One region of the Novosphingobium sp. EMRT-2 genome, then DNA from elsewhere that is predicted to be linked to it. Evidence: predicted binding sites of a transcription regulator. Region 1 holds the regulator's gene; the other holds the start of a gene.
The links. The regulator LexA, encoded in region 1, represses DNA repair genes until DNA is damaged. The targets are predictions, from matches to a motif close to GTTCCNCNCTTGTTCT.
Positions count from the first base shown of each region.

Region 1 (3,407 bases):
GCGGCGGCCAACGTCATCGCCATTCCGCTGACCACGTTCGTGACCATGCCGCTGATCGCGCTGGCGCTGGTGCTGGACGTGGTGGGGGCGGGCGGGCCGGCGTGGTGGCTGACGGGCAAGTCGCTCGAACTCCTGCTGTGGCTGGCGCACGTGACGGCGGGGCAGCCCGGCGCGGTGACGCTGATGCCGTCGATGCCGCCCGGGGTGTTCGCGCTGTTCGTTGCCGGCGGGCTGTGGCTGGCGCTGTGGACCGGCACCGTCCGCTTGTGGGGCTTCGTTCCGGCGACGGTGGCCGCGCTGGTCTTTGCCACCATGCGCCCGCCCGACATCCTGGTATCGGGCGACGGCCGCAATGTGGGAATTACCGGAGAGGGGGAGGACCTGCTAGTGCTGCGCCAGACTCGCGGGGAGTACACGCGCGAGAACCTGCTGGAAATGGCCGGCATGGAAGGAGATGTGCGGCCGCTCGATACCTGGCCCGGCGCGGCCTGCAACGGTGATTTCTGCCGGATAGTATTGAAACGGGGAGAGCGCGCATTCGTGGTGCTGATGGCGCGCGGGCAGGATCTGGTGGAGATCGGGGAACTGAAGCGGGCCTGCGCGGCGGCGGACATCGTCATCGCCGACCGCCGGCTGCCGCGGACCTGCCTGCCCCGGATGCTGAAGGCGGACCGGGCCTTGCTGGCGCGAACCGGCGGGCTGACCATCGATCTTGCCGCCGGAACCGTGCGCACCGTAGCCGAGACGCAGGGGCACCACGGCTGGTATCGCTGGACGGCGACGCGCCGGCCGGAAGCCGCGCCGTCGCCCGCATCAACGGATCAGTGATAGCGGCGCAGCAACCCCGCGAGCTTGCCCTGCACCTGCACTTCATCGGGACGGTAGTATTGCGGATCGTAGGCGGCGTTCGCGGGATCGAGCCGGATCATGCCCTTTTCGCGGCGCAGGTACTTGAGCGTCGCTTCCTCGCCCCGGATCAGCGCCACCACGATTTCACCATCGCGGGCGATGTCTGTGCGCCGGACCAGCGCGAAATCGCCATCGAAAATCCCGGCATCGACCATCGAATCCCCGGATACTTCCAGCGCGTAATGCTCCCCCGCGCCGAGCAGGGCGGCGGGCACCGGCAGTACGCTGGAACCTTCCAGCGCCTCGATCGGGGCGCCGGCGGCGATGCGGCCGTGAAGCGGCACTTCGATGACGTCGTTCGCCGGCGCCGGTGCGGTCTTCGGCGGGCTGCGCAGCGGCACGACCACATCGTTGGCGGGAGCCGTGCGCGACGCGGCCTTGGTGGTTGCGCTGTCCGGCTGGCGCAGCACTTCCAGAGCGCGGGCGCGGTTGGGTAGCCGACGGATGAAGCCGCGTTCCTCCAGCGCGGAAATCAGGCGGTGGACGCCCGATTTCGATTTGAGATCGAGCGCTTCTTTCATTTCCTCGAACGAGGGGGAAATGCCGGACTCCTCAAGCCGGAGCTGGATGAAAGTCAGCAGTTCGTGCTGCTTGCGCGTCAGCATTGCGCGTCACTCCATAGTGAACGAATACGGAACGAATAAGCAACTAAAACGCACCCGTCAAGCAATTCCGCCATTTTCCAGCAAATAGACCGGAACATCTGTTCCCGCAGGCTTCAATGGCGCGCGGGCTTCGCGCCGGACCAGCGCGTTGCTGCGCGCGAGCGACGACAACGCACCGGAATCCTGCAGGGGATCGAGCGTCACGCTGGCACCGTCCCAGCGGGCGCGCAGGAATTCGGTACGTCCGCCACCGGCCGGCATATCCTGCGCGAGGCGGGCGGGAATAACGCGTGGCAAGGTTTCCGCCGCGCCCAGCGCGGCCCGGAGGAGCGGCAGCAGGAACAGGTAGCCGGTAACGAAAGCGGCGGCGGGATTGCCGGGCAGGCCCAGGATCACTTGCGCGCCGCGTTGCGCCACCATCAGCGGCTTGCCCGGCTTGATCGCGACCCGCCAGAAGTCCAGCGTGGCGCCGGTGGCCTCGATTGCCGGGCGAACGAGATCGTGGTCGCCCACCGAAGCGCCGCCGCTTGTGACCACCACATCGGCATCGCGCACGCGATCCAGCGCTGCGATGAGGTCATCGAGCCGGTCGGGGGTCGGTCCGATGCGGTCGGTCACGACCCGGCAGCTTGCCGCCAGCGCGGCCAGCATCGGGCCATTGCTGGCGGGAATCTGGTGGGGCGCGAGCGGGGTGCCGGGGGCGACCAGCTCATCGCCGCAATCGATCACGGCGAGCTTCACTGGCCGGCGCACGGCAAGGTAATGATGCCCGGCGGACACGGCGAGGGCGATCTGCGCCGGCCCCATGCGCTGCCCGGCCGGCAGCAAGGGTGCATCGAGGGCGAAATCCATGCCGCGCGGGCGGATGTGTTTGTCCCGGGGCAGGGGCGGTTCGCCGGTAAGACGCAGGCTGTCGCCGACGCGAGCGGCGTCTTCCTGGATCAGCACCATGTCCGCGCCGTCGGGAACCACGGCGCCGGTGCTGATCCGCACCGCCTGTCCGGGCGCGACCGTCCCGTCGAACGGATGGCCGGCGGCGCTTTCGCCTACCACGGTCCACGGCCCGGGAAGGTCGGTGGCGCGCAGGGCGTATCCGTCCATGGCGGAGAGCGCGGCCTCGGGCTGGTTGCGCCGCGCGGCAAGCGGCTGGGCGAGATGGAAACCCACGCATTCGGCAGCGGGGCGGTGTTCGACCGGCAGTGAGGGGGCCAGGGCGAGCAGGCGGCGCTGCGCCTCCTCCAGCGGTAACGGCGGCGTCTTCATGCCTTATCTTGCGGCCCTTCATCCGCGCGCCACGTGCCCGACTTGCCGCCGCGCTTTTCGATCAGGCGGACCTGTTCGATCACCATGCCCTTGTCCAGCGCCTTGGCCATGTCGTAGATGGTCAGCAGCGCGATCGAGACGGCGGTCAGCGCTTCCATTTCCACCCCGGTCCGGCCAGTGAGCGACGCGGTGGCGGTCACCTCCACGCCATCGGGCACGAAGGCAAACTCCACTGCGATCGCATTGAGCGCAAGCGGATGGCACAGGGGGATGAGCTCGCCCGCCTTCTTCGCCGCCATGATCCCGGCGATCCGCGCTGCCGCCAGAACGTCGCCCTTTGGCGCATCGCCATCGCGGATGGCGGCAAGCGTGGCCGGCGTCATGCGGATGCGGCCCCGCGCGATGGCGACACGCGCCGTCTCCGCCTTGCCGCCGACATCGACCATGCGCGCATGGCCTTGCGAATCGAGATGCGTCAGCCCGCTCATGGGCAGAAATCTTGCGAAGTCGCCACGGTCCATGGCGAAGGAACGTGGGGCGGGCAGGCGGCGGAAATGGCGCCGCAAGAAGGGGGGGAACAGGCCGTCATGCTGTGGTCATGCCAGAGGATCGCGGCGCAGGACAGAGGGA
Region 1 covers NZ_CP039695.1:578,912-582,318, reverse strand. The annotation lists gene FA702_RS03030 (ComEC/Rec2 family competence protein) at 1-828, shown strand, start outside; gene lexA (transcriptional repressor LexA) at 822-1,514, opposite strand; gene FA702_RS03020 (molybdopterin molybdotransferase MoeA) at 1,572-2,777, opposite strand; gene moaC (cyclic pyranopterin monophosphate synthase MoaC) at 2,774-3,265, opposite strand.

Region 2 (3,407 bases), 350 kb from region 1:
CAGGATTCATCGCTAATTTGAAAAAGTTCTCTGACAGGCTGATCTCGACCGCGTCATTGGCATCGGCGAGGACCTTGACCGGCAGTTCGTAGTCGGCGGGGAGTTCACCCTTTTCGATTGCGCGATGGACGGCATCGAGGCGGCGACCGCCGGCGGTGATGCGGTATTGCCCCTTCTTGCGCGCGACGGGCAAGCCGATGAGGTTCTGCAGCACGCCGTGCGCAACAATGCTGGCTTCAAGCTGGGCGTCGGCCTCGGCGTCGCTGGCCTTGCGCACATTGCTCGGCGACTTGGCGAGCTTGCTCGCTGGTACGAGGATGATGGGTTGGGACATGGATATTCTCCTGACGGACGAGGCCAGACCATTCAGGCCGCTTGCCGCAACCAGCTCCCCACCCCCTTTCCTTCCGCTCGCAGGACATCATTCCAGTCGTTGAAGCCCTGGGGCGGCCAGACAACCTCGATCGTCCGGCCCGGCATCGCATAAGCATTCATGGCCTTGGCCGCGCCGATCCGCCCGCCGCGATCATTGTCGGGCAGCAGGATCAGACGGGTGACGCTGTCGGGAATGGCGATATGAGCGAGGCGTTCGTTGCCAAGCGTCGCCCAGACCGGGATGTCGAGCAGGAGAATGGCCGAGAGGGCGGTTTCGATGCCTTCAGCTAAGCCCAGTGTGTCGGTTGCCGGTGCGAGCATGACCGCGCCGCCGCCGGGATACCCCAGCATGCGGCGCGGGTTGGTGAGATCGCGGGCGCGGAGCGGTTCGTTGGGGTCCAGGAATGTCCGCTGGAGCGCGACCACGTGTCGCCGCTCATGGAGTGCCGCGATCATGGCCGGCCTGAATACGGCCAGCTTTCCTCGGCCCAACGGCGTGCGCGGGTGATATCGCAAAGCTGGCGGCAACAGGGTGATGGCGCGGCGCTGGAGGTAATGATCGGCGGGCGTTCCTGCCAGCGGACGTCCATCGTCCCATAGGTCCAGCGCCCGTTGCCGCAGCCATGCGGGGCTGAGCGCTGAAACGGATTGCGAACCATCTCGCCCGGCGCTCAGCGGAATATCCTTGTCGAGGCGCCTGATTGCACGGATTACATCGATAGTGTCGCAGCCCGCGAAGCATTTGAAGAGTAGCGCCTTCTCGCCGACGCGAACCGACAGGCTGGGTGTACGGTCATCATGGGCCGGGCACCGGCACATCGCGCCATCTGGCGACCAAATCCCGCCAAGATGCCTGACGAGATCAACCGCCTGGGACTCCAGGTCACGGCTCTGGCGAAAGCGGGATGTGGCAGACATAAAGGCTCCGAAAGGCACCTTCCCTCTCCCATCCCTCACTTCCTGAGTCAGCTTTTTGAAAAGGGAAGCGACCGGAGTCGCCAACTGCTCGGCTGCTCGGCTGCTCGTTATCCTCCACACTTCGGGTCTTGAGTTCGTTCATGACATGAAGCCAGAATTTGGCGCTTCGTTCTGCTCTTGTACTTGCCAGTCTTGTTGGTATCGCGCTCGGCTTCATCGACCCGCTCGTTCTCGGCGCCGACCTTAAAGTAGCTGCACCCACCTCGGCGTCGGTGTAACCACGGCGCCATGATGCAGGATACCGCCAATGCAGCGCCCGCCCGTAACCTGCCGATGGCATTTGGCGGCGGCGCGGTAATCGGCTCTCTCGGCGGTCTTATCGGTCTGGGCGGCGCGGAGTTTCGGTTGCCACTCCTGATCGGCACCTTCCGGTTCGCACCGCTTGAGGCTGTCATCCTCAACAAGGCCATGAGCCTGATCGTGGTCGCCACCGCCCTCATTTTCCGCACCAAGTCGGTCCCATTCGAAGCTGTCGCCGCGCACTGGCCGATAATCCTCAACTTGCTCACCGGCAGTCTCATTGGTGCCTGGTTCGGCGCCGGATGGGCAGTGCGGGCGAAGTCCGAGACCCTCTACAAGGTCATTGCCGTGCTGCTGGTGGCCATCGCGGCGGTGCTGCTCTTCTGCCACGGCTCCAGCGCGGGCCAGCCGCCATTGGCCGGGACCGCTCAGCTTGTCGCCGGTATTGTCGCAGGGCTTGCCATCGGTATTGTCGCGTCGCTGCTGGGCGTGGCGGGCGGCGAGCTGCTGATCCCGACACTCGTGCTGCTGTTCGGCACCGATATAAAGCTGGCCGGCAGCCTGTCGCTCGCGGTGAGCCTGCCGACCATGCTGGTCGGCTTCACGCGCTATAGCCGCGACCAGAGCTTCGCCGTGCTCGGCCGCAACCGGACGTTCCTTCTGGTGATGGCGCTCGGCTCGATCTGCGGAACCCTTGTCGGCGGACTGCTGCTGGGGATCGTTCCGGGATCTGTCCTGCTACCGGCGCTGGCCGCAATCCTCGTAATCTCAGCCGTCAAGGTCTGGCGGCACACGTAACCCGCGGCCTCCGGGCCACGCTCACGCGCCGACATCGACGACCGGTTCGCGCCGCGCGACAGGACGGGATCCAGATTTGAGGCAATCCCGCATTCAACGGCAATGGGGCTGCTTGTGGATCGGGTTGGGTTCATTCGGCAGGCCCAGCGTGTGAGCACCAACTGGCGTTGCGGTTTGGGCATGCCCGGTCTACATTGGCGATGCCGGGGCGAAGCAACCTCCCGGTCAGGCGTCACCGCCCAAGTGTTGCCTTGTTTGTCCGCGGCCGAGCGGATGGAAAGGCATGGGGAAGAGTGACCAAATTTGCCGAATCGACTGTTTCGACCGATCGCCCGGATTTTGGCGAACTGTTACGGGTATTCACACGTATCGGTTTTCTCAGCTTCGGGGGGCCGGCCGGTCAGATCGCGCTCATGCACCGCGAACTGGTGGATGAGCGCCAATGGGTTAGCGAGGATCAATATCTCCACGCGCTGAACTTCTGCCACCTGTTGCCCGGTCCCGAGGCCCAGCAGCTCGCCACCTGGATCGGCTGGAAACTGCACGGTCTGCGCGGCGGGCTTGCCGCAGGGCTATTGTTCGTCATCCCCGGTGCTCTGGTGATGCTCGGACTATCGATGCTCTATGCGTTTGCGGCCAACCTCGACTGGTTTGCGGCATTGTTCCTGGGAATCAAGGCGGCCGTCCTGGCAATCGTGGTGCAGGCGCTGCTGCGCATAGCGGGCCGTGCGCTCAATACCGCCTTCAAGAAGGCGCTGGCCGTGGTCGCTTTCGCCGCGCTCTTCTTCCTCAACCTGCCCTTCCCACTCGTCGTGCTCGGCGCGGGCGCGATCGGCATGCTGGTTGCTGCGTCAAAACCCGAATGGTTGGGAATAAAACCCGGCGGCGCAACTCCCGTTTCCGGCCCTCGTCCCTGGGGTCAGACCCTAAGGACAATCATCGTCTGGGCCGCCATCTGGGCGGCACCGATGGCAGTTATCCTCGTGACGCTTGGGCGCGGCCATGTGCTGTGGGAG
Region 2 covers NZ_CP039695.1:233,061-236,467, reverse strand. The annotation lists gene FA702_RS01295 (ParB/RepB/Spo0J family partition protein) at 1-334, opposite strand, end outside; gene FA702_RS01290 (toprim domain-containing protein) at 367-1,377, opposite strand; gene FA702_RS01285 (sulfite exporter TauE/SafE family protein) at 1,582-2,391, shown strand; gene chrA (chromate efflux transporter) at 2,685-3,407, shown strand, end outside.
Region 2: the regulator LexA is predicted to act here: its motif matches at 1,462-1,477, upstream of FA702_RS01290 (toprim domain-containing protein).